Regions from separate parts of the Peribacillus sp. NPDC055009 genome, predicted to be linked through region 2. Evidence: a T-box and tRNA genes for the amino acid it is inferred to sense, from the RefSeq annotation. Region 2 holds a T-box; the other holds one or more tRNA genes.
The links. The T-box of region 2 lies ahead of glyQ (glycine--tRNA ligase subunit alpha). A T-box ahead of a tRNA ligase gene usually reads a tRNA of that ligase, here a tRNA-Gly.
Positions count from the first base shown of each region.

Region 1: it has a tRNA-Gly gene. The T-box ahead of glyQ (glycine--tRNA ligase subunit alpha) is inferred to sense a tRNA for this amino acid. The anticodon was not compared.

Region 1 is NZ_JBSGVZ010000016.1:100,480-106,984, forward strand. Features, by position in the region: gene ACWF5P_RS20635 (zinc-binding dehydrogenase) at 1-528, shown strand, start outside; gene ACWF5P_RS20640 (FUSC family protein) at 769-2,721, shown strand; gene ACWF5P_RS20645 (YbjN domain-containing protein) at 2,881-3,294, shown strand; tRNA gene ACWF5P_RS20650 (tRNA-Gly) at 3,485-3,558, shown strand; gene ACWF5P_RS20655 (phenylalanine--tRNA ligase beta subunit-related protein) at 4,128-4,796, opposite strand; gene queG (tRNA epoxyqueuosine(34) reductase QueG) at 4,903-6,042, shown strand; gene ACWF5P_RS20665 (amidase domain-containing protein) at 6,241-6,505, shown strand, end outside.
Region 2 is NZ_JBSGVZ010000004.1:109,168-115,672, reverse strand. Features, by position in the region: gene ACWF5P_RS08800 (helix-turn-helix transcriptional regulator) at 1-576, opposite strand, end outside; gene glyS (glycine--tRNA ligase subunit beta) at 737-2,806, opposite strand; gene glyQ (glycine--tRNA ligase subunit alpha) at 2,793-3,689, opposite strand; T-box leader at 3,787-3,963, opposite strand; gene recO (DNA repair protein RecO) at 4,022-4,774, opposite strand; gene ACWF5P_RS08780 (YqzL family protein) at 4,808-4,951, opposite strand; gene era (GTPase Era) at 5,051-5,980, opposite strand; gene ACWF5P_RS08770 (cytidine deaminase) at 5,973-6,371, opposite strand; gene ACWF5P_RS08765 (diacylglycerol kinase family protein) at 6,411-6,505, opposite strand, start outside.

The DNA.
Region 1 (6,505 bases), on a different contig from region 2:
GCTAAGATTAAAGGTGCGAAGGTTGTTGGCATCGCTGGTTCAGATGAAAAACTTGAGTATTTAACGAAAGAGCTGGGATTTGATGGAGCCGTAAATTATAAAAGTGATAGTTTTGCGGCAGATTTAGCTAATGCTGTTCCCGATGGAGTCGATGTTTATTTCGATAATGTGGGCGGCGAGGTGTCCGATGCTGTTTTCACACTTTTGAATGCGAATGCCCGAATACCATTATGCGGAGCGATTTCCTCGTATAACGCAGAAGGAAAAGATCTAGGACCGCGTCTGCAATCGGCGATGATCAAAACGAGTGCACTAATGAAAGGTTTCACAGTTGGAAATTATGCCTCTAGATTCCAAGAGGGTGCTACGGATTTAGGTAAGTGGCTTCAAGAAGGAAAGCTGAAGTATGAAGAAACGATTATTGAAGGGTTCGAAAACACGCCTGATGCATTTTTAGGTTTGTTTAAAGGAACGAACCTCGGTAAACAGCTTGTAAAAGTTGCGGAGCCTGAATTCGCTCAACTATAAGTTTTCTGGAAATAAAGCTGAGGAAGGTCCTTTGTTGGGATTTTTAAGCAGCTTATGACAAAAGCGGCCTTTTTTCGATTTAAATCGGGGAAAGGCCGTTTTCTTTCAAGTTATATGATCCTTCATTACCTTAAGTAGTATCTTTTGATCCATATGAAGGATATTAATTATGAGAAGTCACTTCATCAGACATAGCCTTCACTATAGAGTTGGAATCTTTAATGAAAGGATAAATTGAAAATGAGTGAAAATAAGCAAAGGTCCTCTTCGGAATCTCTGAAATTGGATACGATACATACGACATTTAAACAGGCTTTTGAAATAAAAAAGAATCCATTTCCTTGGATAAAAGCACTAAGTGCAGGTATAGCTGCTGCACTACCTGTTTTCATTGGCTTATTATTCGGAAATTTATCGTACGGTTTACTTGCAGGGATAGGAGGTTTCACTTATTTATACGTTTTTAACCAACCGTATCGCCAAAGAGCTAAAAAGATTTTCTTTGTGATGGTGGGTCTTGCTTTATCTGTTGTTTTAGGGACGCTTTTGGCTCCATACCAATTAGGAACAGCCATAATGATGGGTATCATCGGGGCCAGTGTTTTTTTTGTATTTGGTGCATTAAAGATAACCGGTCCTTCGGCGGTATTCTTCGTCTTGAGCTTTGCGCTTGCGACAGGTATGCCCGTTGACCAAAGCCTTGCCCCATTGCGTGGTGGCCTCGTTTTAATGGGTGGGGCACTATCATGGATAATCTGTATGTTAGGCTGGTTTTTCAACCCTCATGGACCAGAATCGCTTGCGGTAGAAAAGGTGTACAGAGAATTGGGGGCATTCTTTGATTCCATGGGCACCGAGACATTCAATAAAGCAAGACAAAGAACCGTATTGGCGATGAAACACGCTGAAGATACACTGTTAGCGGGGGTTTCAAACAGGCGAAGTCCAGATGAGTTGAAGCGATTATATCTATTGAATGAACATGCCAATGCCATATTCTTGGAGGCTCTGGAGATTACCTTGAACAAAAAGATCGTGATGCCGCCAGAATTAGGTCATTCCGTTCGTGCCTTGGCCGGTTCCATTGCATCTGGAAAAAAGAATAAAAAAAAGATCCTTCAACCTGACCAAATGACTGATGAGGTGGAAGCGTTATTCATGATGATTTACAATGCAGATGCCATCATGAATGAACCTGTACAGAAAATCGATCAAGCAGCAACCATCACCAAGCCTTCTTTAAAGACCATTTTTCTTGGGGCGTTCGATAAGAATTCCATTGTTTTCCTCTCTTCCGTTCGATATGGAACAATCCTTACCATTGCGGCGATCATCGCCTATTCCGCCGATTTTAACCGTTCGTACTGGATTCCCTTATCCTGTGCGGCCGTTATGTCGGGTCCGACCATCATCTCCACATTCCATCGGGCGGTCCAAAGGACTTTCGGGACGGTAATCGGACTCCTGATAGCAAGTTTAATTCTAGCAGCCGTTCATAACGAATTCATCATCGTTCTGATCATTTTATCTTTGACATTCATTACAGAGCTTTTCATCGTTCGGAATTATGGATTGGCGGCGATGTTTTTTACCCCTTCAGCATTGATCATGGCGGAATATTCATCTCAAAGCTATGATTTCGGTTTTTTTGCGACTGTAAGGATAACCGATATTGTCGTTGGAAGCTTGATAGGGCTTATTGGGTCGCTGTTACTCGGAAGTCGTTCGGCATCCAGTCTTCTCAATCATTTAATAGCCAAAACGATTCGTAGCCAAGGGCAGCTATTATTGATGGCGTTCTCTGAAAAAGATAATGACCTTGCAATTGATGAAAGCAGTGAAAGGAACAAAATGCAAACAAATATGGTGAATCTATTAACCGTGTACAATGCATCCCTTGGTGAGATATTCAAAAACAAGGCTAGATTGGAATCTCTTTGGCCCGTTATATTTTCGATAGAACAGTTGGGATATTATCTAAATGCCAGCTTAAAATCCTCTGAACGGCCAATCCTTTCAGAGCGGGAGCTTGCTCAGTTGCTGTATGTTTTCGAAAACATGGCGATAGCGGCCGATAAAAGTCGATCACATACGAATAAAGAAGTGCCAGAAATAGAAGGATATTCAAAAATCCGTCAGGAAATTTTGGACCTACAAGATGCGCTTCAGTTTTCCGGAGAAGCAACTGGCTAATCAATCTATTGATCCGGGAGATCATATTTGAATCCCTTTCTTTAAATGAGTGATTCTTCGCCCCTATTAATAGGATGAGATTGGAAGGTTTATAGAAAAGTCTGTAAAAATGCCAGTTTTCATTATAAAATGTAATTACAAAGAGAAAGGTGATGAACCATGTCAAACGTTGCTAAATTTCGTGATTTTTTAACTAGTGAGAAAATCTATATGAATGAGTTGAATGAAGATGGCACCACCTTTTTTAGGGCTGAGCAAAAGTTAAAGGACGGCTGGAAGGTCCTTTTAGTATTTGCTTTCAATCAAGATGAAAATGTGGCGGACTTATTTTGCTTTAATGTCGCCGAGTTGAAGAATCCTGAAAAGAAACAGGATGTACATACACTGTTGAATGAATATAATGCTAATTTTAGGTATTCTAAGCTGTATGAGGAAAATGGGACCATTTCCATACGGTATTCATACTCCATTGAGGGGGACATCGTACCGGATCTGGCGTTCAGGAAGTTAATCATGCTGCTTGAAACGGCACAGCAGGTTTATCCGCGGTTAATGGAAGTCATTTGGTCTTAGATCATCATATAGGATGAAAAAGTTCTCTGATTCAGAGGACTTTTTAACATTTTTACTAGAGTGAATGAATATATTAACGTTACAATACGTTAATTATTAATTTTTTTAAAAAGAACTATTGCATTTTTTCACATTAAACTATATAATTAATTTTGTTGATTGGTAATTCGACAAACTTCTACAAGAATATGCGGGTGTAGTTTAGTGGTAAAACCTCAGCCTTCCAAGCTGATGATGAGGGTTCGATTCCCTTCACCCGCTCCAATACATACTCATAACGTAGGGTTTCGTTACCTGGAGAACGAAGCTTTGCGTTTAAATATTATTACAAGAATTCTACTGTTTACAGTGGGATTTTTTTATTGTTCATTTATTTTTATATTATCCTCCATCCTGGAGAGTGGGGATTTCGATTCAGCACTAACTTAGTCAATGTGATTAACTACGTAAGTAGAATCAGTTTGACTAAGTGTGTGCTTTTTTTTGTCCAAACTTGCAAGTTATGTAGTTGAGGTCTGTTTAGACACTGTTAATGGACTCGACAGGCGCTTGCTTTGATGAGGCTTGGCAGACAGTCGGCGGAAAGGGAGCGGATTTCTGGAATCAACTGGAATGTAATTTAAGAAAAGTCCGTAGGCTAGACTCATCCCGAACCAAGTTTAAGCTAGGTGATCCTTTATGCTCTTAAAATCCAGGAATCATTTTATCGCTTTTTTCAGGGTATGGATCGATCGGTTGAATAAAAGGATACTAGAGGACTGGTTTTATTAATTGGAAAAATCATAAAAACCCCTTCCGATTGTGGAAAGGGTTTAATTTCGTTCAAATTTTAATTATCCTTCTACAATCGAGTAAGTCCCTTCACCACCATGGATTTCAAGGAACATGTCCATCAGGGATTTCGTCAGCTGATCTGCTTCCGTGATTGGAGTATTGGGTTGTAAATAAATGATTTGGATAGCTTTTTTCGTTTCTTCGGTGACTTTCGAGCGTTCTGAATCAACGTAAGGACTTCCGAATGCGCCCACATGATCGGCAGATGTAATCATATTCTCCATGGAATTCAAGCGGCCGTTCAAACCTTCATAACCATCTGACTCCTCTCCGATCTTAATCGAGATGTCTCCTGATAATTTTTCCGCATCATAAATGCCAATCGGAACTTCATATAACAGCGAGAAGAAGTTATTTAAATCGATGGCTGAATGAATGGGTGTCAAGTAATTCTGTTTTTTTACTCGACGGTAAAGGGCTTCCACGGAGGGGCGGTACCGTGACGGATTTGTTCCAGTAGCCTTGAAAATCTCCCGCCACACTTTAATGCCGGAAAAGTCGGTCAATTCCTTTTCTTCAAGATCGAAGAAAAGAGCTTCCTGAAATAATTGAAGTCTTCCTTTCACCATTTGCGGGGAGGGACCTACTTCGATGTTTTCATATGTAATGATCCCAACTTTGAATTGAGGGATTTTACTGCTAAGATTAGCTGATACGGTAATTTCCAACGGTTTCACCTCCAAAAATGATTGCAATTAGTTTATCATAGATAGCAATGGTTTGAAAAAGATTCAAGCTTTCAATGGGAATACTGAATGAACGTAGGTGATTAATATGGATATGAACACATTCAAGCAAGAAGTGATTATATATAGTAAGGAAATCGGCATCGATAAAATCGGCTTTACATCGGCCACGGCCTTTACCGAATTGAAAGGTCGGTTGATACGTCAACAGGAGCTGGATTATCAGTCAGGGTTTGAAGAAGCCGATATTGATAAAAGGGTAAGGCCTGAATTGATATTCGATAAACCGCAATCCATCATTTCGATTGCGCTTGCTTATCCTTCTAAATTGAAGGATGCTCCGCAAAGTACAAAAAGTGAGCGCCGGGGGATTTTTTGCCGGGCGTCTTGGGGAACGGATTATCATACCGTTCTTCGTAATAAATTGCAGTTACTTGAGGATTTCATTAGTGATAAGGTGCCAGGAGCAATGATGAAGTCCATGGTTGATACGGGCGAGTTATCTGATAGGGCAGTGGCTGAGCGTGCGGGTATTGGCTGGAGTGCAAAAAACAGTATGATCATCACACCGGAATTCGGGTCTTATGTATACTTGGGAGACATGATAACCAACCTGCCATTTGAACCGGATCAACCGATGGAAGATCAATGCGGGACATGCAATAAATGTGTCGATGTTTGCCCGACTGGAGCGCTCGTTCAGGGCGGGCAGCTAAATTCCAAGCGTTGCATTGCGTTCTTGACGCAGACAAAAGGTTTCCTTCCGGATGAGTTCAGGACGAAAATAGGCAATCGTTTGTATGGATGTGATACATGCCAGACCGTTTGTCCGAAAAATAAAGGAATGGATTTTCATTTTCATGAAGAGATGGAACCCGACCCGGAGCTGGCGAAACCGCTGTTAAAACCGCTGCTTTCGATTTCAAATCGGGACTTCAAAGAGACATACGGCCATGTATCTGGCTCTTGGCGCGGTAAAAAACCAATCCAACGAAATGCCATTTTAGCATTGGCCCATTTCAAAGATGAAACGGCATTGCCTCAATTGATACAGGTCATGAAGGATGATCCGCGGCCTGTCATCAGGGGGACGGCGGCCTGGGCAGTTGGGAAAATTGGCCGGGAGCAGGCTGTTTCCGCATTGGAAGATGCAAGAATGAAGGAAACGGATGAAGAGGTATTGGCGGAAATTGAGAAAGGACTGCAGTTTACCTTGGAAACAAAATGATATCTAAATGCAGCCGCCCGGTAAATATTAACGGGGCGGCTTTTTTTGGCTTAGAATATTCCGTTACCTTCAAGGAAACCTTTTTAAAAGTATCATTATATAAATAAAGTTGAAACTCCCACATTTTATGAAATTGTGTTTTTGTCCATGCCCTCATACATACACATTAGCATAGATGGTAAGAAGGAGGGTATGAACTTGAGGGAACAGTTGCAACGCCTTTTACAAGAAAGAGTGGAGTTTTATACTTCCGATGATCTGGAACGGGGTGAAAGGAAGTTACATTTGAAGAAGGAAATGATGAGAAACCGTGCTGCGGAAATTGTTCGGGTGAATGCGGCAGGCAAGGTACATTCAAAGAGAAAGGAAGACAATGATACAGTTCTGACATATCACGTGCACCTGCAATATTTATTGAAACAGGAGGATTCATTTTATATAGAAGAAGAAATGGAGGAAAGGG
Region 2 (6,505 bases):
AATTACTTCATAGCCTTTTTCTGTGTCCTTGACGACCGGTAATGAGTCGATTTGTTTATCAATCAATTTCTTGGCCACATCAATCAAAAGGTCTTCTTTTGAACACATTGTAATATTGGGCATCCTAGTCATGATGATATTGACTGGAATGGAGTTAAGCTCTTGTTTCCCAATACTCGCACGCAACAAGTCTTTCCTTGATAAGACACCAACAAGCAATGCATGCTTATCGACCACGAACATTGTTCCGACATCTTCCAAAAACATCATGACGATTGCATCATATACGGAAATGCCCTCGTCAACAACGACGGGTATCGATTGGTAGTCTCGTACATAAAGATGGTTAAGGCTATCGGTCAAAAGCTGTGTACCTGACCTGCCTGTATAAAAATACCCCACTCGCGGCCTGGCATCAAGAAAACCTGCCATCGTTAAAATGGCTAGATCTGGACGAAGTGTCGCCCTGGTAAGGTTCAATCTATCCGCAATATGTTCTCCAGTAATCGGTCCGTTTTCTTTTACAATTTGTAAAATTTGCTCCTGACGCTTATTCAATTGGATTATAATCACCACCCCACTGCTTTCGCAGAGTAAAGTAACAAAAGTTATTCATTTAATAATTATATACTAAATTATTTAATAAGGGCATTTTTGTCCTATTTATTGACCATTATCTTTTTAAGAAATCGGAAACCCTATTTAAAGTGTTTCCGATTTCCATACATCCCTTCGATCATGTAAGGATGATTTTATTCATGGCAGCAAAACCAGCAACCAAATCACTGATTTCCTTCATTAAGGATAAACGGTTATTACGGATTGCTTCATCATCTGCCATGACCATTGTATTCTCGAAATACGACTCTATTTCCGATTGAAGCGAAACAAGCTGTTCAAACCGCTCATTCTCATCTCTAGATTCCATATAACGGATTGCCACTTTTTTATATTTTACATATAACGCATTTTCTTGATCATTTTCAAAGGCAGAAGGATCAACTGTCACCTTATTGTCACATTTAACGGCAATGTTCATGACCCGACTTAATGCTTCCAGGCTTTCCTTAAACCCTGCTTCGTCCTTTTTAGCATCCAAGACATGTGCACGTTCCACGATAGAGTGGATATAACCGATCTCATTGAACAGAACTGCATCAATCAAATCGTAACGGATTTGCTGTTCTTGAAGCAGGTGTTTGACACGCGCTTTAAAGAATGTGAACATATCCGCTTTAACTTCTTCAAGATCACGATTTAAGATGCCTTTTGATTCCAGTCCTTTAAGGCCTAAAACAATAAGCTCCTCTAGTGAAATATTCCATTTCTTCTCCGCTAGGATTTGGACGACACCGCTCGCCTGCCTTCTTAATGCGTAAGGATCCTGGGAACCGGTCGGAATGACGCCAATAGCGAAGAATGAAGACAAAGTATCAATTTTTTCAGCTAAACTCACAACCGCACCAATGACTGAAGGCGGTACATTGTCATCCGCATGTCTTGGCATATAATGTTCATTGATAGCCGCGGCCACTTCTTTGGCTTCACCTTTTAAGAGCGCATATTTTTCACCCATATACCCTTGCAATTCAGGGAATTCATAAACCATTTGACTCACCAAATCGAACTTGGCAATTGCCGCTGTCCGAAGCGCCATTTCTTTTTCCGCCTTTAAATTCAAAGCATCCGCAAGGTCACCCGTCAGAGCAGTTACCCGGGCAGTTTTCTCGGCTAATGTACCGATTTCTTCATGATAAACGATGCTGTCAAGCTTTTTCAAAGCATCCGAAATCTCTTTTTTCTGATCCTCTTTATAGAAGAATGCTGCATCAGATAGGCGGGCACGCAATACTTTTTCATTACCTTTAGAAACCTTATCCAAATGGCGGTCATCGCCGTTACGCACGGTTACAAAGTGAGCAAGCAGTTTCCCGTCCTGATCTTTAACAGGGAAATAACGTTGATGTTCCTTCATCGATGTGATAAGCACCTCAGCTGGGAGCTCAAGGAATTCTTCTTCAAAATTTCCAAATAACACCGTTGGATACTCTACCAAATTATTGACTTCTTCAAGCAGATCTTCATCGACTGGGATGATCCAGCCTTTCTCCTGCTCAAGCTCTTTAATCTGATCCAATATAACTTGCCGGCGTTTATCTGGATTCGCCATAACAAATTGTTCTTTTAGCGTATCTTCGTACAGTTCCGGCAGTTCGATGCTAGCGCTATCGCCCAAGAAACGGTGTCCTTTTGTTTCACGGCCCGTTTCCACATCAGCAATGCTGAATGGCACAATGTCATTGCCGAATAAGGCAATCAGCCATTTAATCGGACGGACGAAGCGGAGCTCCTGATTGGCCCAACGCATATTTTTCGGAAACGTCATGCCGCTGATGATTTCAGCAAGCTCAGATAAAAGCTGAACGGTCTGCTGTCCTTTTATGAATTTATTCACATGGACATATTCCACACCCTTGAGTTCTTTAAAATAAATGTCCTCTGAAGTCATTCCTTGACCCCTGACGAATCCCAATGCCGCTTTAGACCAGTTGCCTTCGCTGTCCAAAGCGATTTTCTTAGCCGGGCCTTTTGCTTCTTCTTCGATATCCTTTTGGGACTCTTCCACGTCTTTCACCAGTACGGCCAAACGTCTTGGTGTGGAAAAGGCTTCAACCGTTCCGAATTCAATCGCTTTTTCCTTTAGCCATTGCTGCACCTTATCTGACAACTGTTTCATTGATGCTGTCACAAAACGGGCAGGCAGCTCTTCCAATCCAATCTCCAATAACAAATCACGCTTGCTCATTTGTATTCTCCCCTTTCACTTTCAGAATCGGGAAGCCTAATTTTTCCCGCTCTTCATAGAAGGTCTTGGCAACCTTGCGCGCTAGGTTACGGCACCGGGCAATATAACCCGTTCTTTCCGTCACCGAGATGGCACCTTTGGCATCCAAAAGGTTAAATGTATGTGAACATTTCAAAACATAATCATATGCGGGATGTACAAGACCTTCTTCCATTTGGCGATGCGCTTCCTTTTCATACATCGTGAAAAGCTGAAACAGCATATCAAGGTCGGAGGTTTCGAACGTATATTTCGAATGTTCGTATTCCGGCTGTCCAAATATATCCCGAACTGTGAATCCATCTGTCCATTCCAGGTCAAATACGTTTTCCTTATCTTGAATGTATGAAGCGAGACGTTCGATCCCGTATGTAATTTCCACGGAAACCGGCTTGCACTCAAGACCGCCCACTTGTTGGAAATATGTAAATTGCGTTATTTCCATTCCATCAAGCCACACTTCCCAACCGAGACCGGCACACCCTAGTGATGGGTTTTCCCAGTTGTCCTCCACAAAGCGAATATCATGCTCAAGCGGATTTATCCCTAAAGCGCGTAAAGAATCCAAATATAATTCTTGGATATTGTCAGGCGACGGCTTCATGATCACTTGGAACTGATGGTGCTGATACAGTCGGTTAGGGTTCTCACCATAACGACCGTCAGCAGGACGGCGTGATGGCTCCACGTAAGCAACGCTCCAAGGCTCCGGTCCAATGGCTCTCAGGAACGTGTATGGGCTCATCGTTCCTGCCCCTTTCTCGACATCATAAGCATTCATCAATATGCAGCCTTGTTCAGACCAATGCTTTTGTAACGTTAAAATCATATTTTGAATATTCATCGTACACCTCCAGGTTATTTAAAACGGCTCTTTTTAAAATCAGGTCGGAACCCATCACATTTGGGCAAACAAAAAACTCCCGTCCCTATGCGAAATGCATAGGGACGAGAGTATACCCGCGGTTCCACCCTAATTGCCGTTTATAAAACGGCCTCTTTTCAAAGCAACATGCTCCGGAAACGCCCTTCCCTGTAAATCCATATCCCGGCTTCCACCGTCCCGGGTTCGCTTTTTATGGAGAATGACAGATACTCTTTTCCATCAACGCAATCTTCTTATTTTGATGTTTAGAATTTTATACAAACTAACAAGGAATGTCAATAGGTCAGATCCTAAAACATATCTTTCATCGTATCAATCTGATTCAGGAACTTTTTTGATTTCAAGTTCAGACCTGAATATTCCTCATAATAAGCATCGATGATCTTTCGCAGTTCTTTTTTCGTTTCAGGCTTGACGGAAATGTTTCCGAGCCTTGATAAATCGAAATAATAAAAGATTCGCAGCAATTTTACAGCTGCAGCTGAAATTTTATAATGATAAGGGTCTTTCCCCAGGCAGCGGTGACAGATAAAGCCCGCTTCCCGAAGCGAGAAGGAGAATTCCCCTTCCGTTTCACCACATACAGCACATTGATTCAGCACTGGGTTAATCCCATTGACGGGCAGCATCTTCATTTCAAAAATGAATTTCAATACCTCTGCGTCATATTCTTCGTTTATGTAATGCAAGGTTTGCGAAAGCAACTCATACAAATATGGATTCGGTTTCTTATCCTCGACACTTTTATCAAGCAATTCAACAATATAAGAAGCATAAGCAGTGGCAAAAAGATCCTCCCTTATGAAACGGAGTGAATCGACCATTTCGCCTTGCTGAAGACTTCCGAGTCCGGTTGATGTAGTTACAAGAAAATACCCGGAGCAAAAAAGCTGTGTGACTGCAGAAAGCCTGCTGTTAGGTTTACTGGCCCCTCTAGCCATAACGCCGATTTTTCCTAGCTCACGGGTATATATAGTAATGATTTTGTTATTTTCTCCATATGCAGTTCGCCTTATGACAATGCCCTCACATTTTTGGAGCATACCAAGACACCACCCATGCTCGCCAAGGCTAACCTATGAAACGGGAAAATCAATTTCTGCTAGCTCATCATTCAATACCAAGTGTCTTTCCTGTCTTTCGACTTCTATCTCCTTAAACAGCAAATAGGTGTCCACATTACCTGTTTCAGAGAATAATTCCCAGGTAAAATCCAACATATAAAGCCCACCTTTCATTTTTAACTAGCAATATGAATATCCGACCATATGATTAGCTTGACCGTTTTCCGAACTTTCATGACGCGTAAATTTTGTTAATTAATACTCGCTCTCATTGAAGCCATAATCACGAAGTTGGCTTGCTTTATTACGCCAATCTTTCTGCACCTTCACCCACAGTTCCAGGAAAACCTTTGAGCCCAATAAGTTTTCGATATCCACTCTGGCACGGCTACCGACTTCTTTAAGCATTTTCCCTTGCTTTCCGATGACAATGCCTTTTTGTGAATCACGTTCGACAACGATCGTCGCCATGACATTAATGGTGTCGCTGTTATCCATTTTTTTAATCGAATCGATGACAACAGCCACCGAATGCGGAATTTCTTCCCGTGTAAGGTGCAGAACCTTCTCGCGGACCAATTCGGAAATGATAAAACGTTCCGGGTGGTCGGTCACTTGGTCAGCAGGATAAAACTGGGGACCTTCAGGCAGATGTTCCTTGATTTGCTCAAGCAGTGTATCAACGTTATTTCCTTCAAGCGCAGAAATCGGAACGACTGCCGCAAAAGGGTAAAGCTGTTGGTATTTTTCAATGATCGGAAGTAAATCATCCGGATGCATCGCATCGATTTTGTTTACAACCAGGAAAACAGGCGTTTTTACGGATTGAAGTTTTTCAATGATAAACTCGTCACCGCGTCCGTATCCTTCAGTCGCATTGATCATGAAGAGAATCAAATCGACTTCCTTCAATGTATTCGTGGCCACTTTCATCATGAAATCACCAAGCTTATGCTTTGGTTTATGAATGCCGGGTGTATCGATGAAAATCATTTGTGAATCGTTTTGCGTAAGTACACCTTGGACCTTATTTCTTGTAGTTTGCGGTTTATCGCTCATAATGGCGATCTTTTGGCCGATGACCCGATTCAGAAATGTACTCTTCCCAACATTAGGTCGTCCAATAATCGAAATGAAACCTGATTTGTAATCTTTTACTTGTGTATCATTAAATAATTTATCCATTCAAATCCTCCGGTGAAAAAGCTCCTGGAAGCAATTCCTGTACTGTTAATTCTTTTATATCCCCATTTAAGTTGGTCAAAACAACCGGCATATCCTTTTCGCACAGTTCTGAAATAACCTGCCTGCATGCCCCGCATGGAGCAACGGGACCGTCGGTATCTGCCACGACTGCAAGTTTAACGAATTTTTTATCGTCATGGGCATAAGCACTGAATAAAGCTGTCCTCTCGGCGCAATTACACATGCTGTATGCTGCATTTTCTATATTACAACCATGATAGACCTTTCCATCAGCGGTTAAAAGGGCTGCCCCCACCTTAAATTTGGAGTAAGGCACATAAGCTTTATCCCTTGCTTTTTTAGCTTCCTCAATCAATTCCTTTGTATTCAATTCACATCTTCCTTTCAAATTGAGTACCATTTCGGCAACCTACAGGCCAAACTTGGGCAAAAATATAATCAATCCAACTATTATAGAAAATATAGCATATATGAATACAGCTCCGGCTGCAATATCTTTTGCCT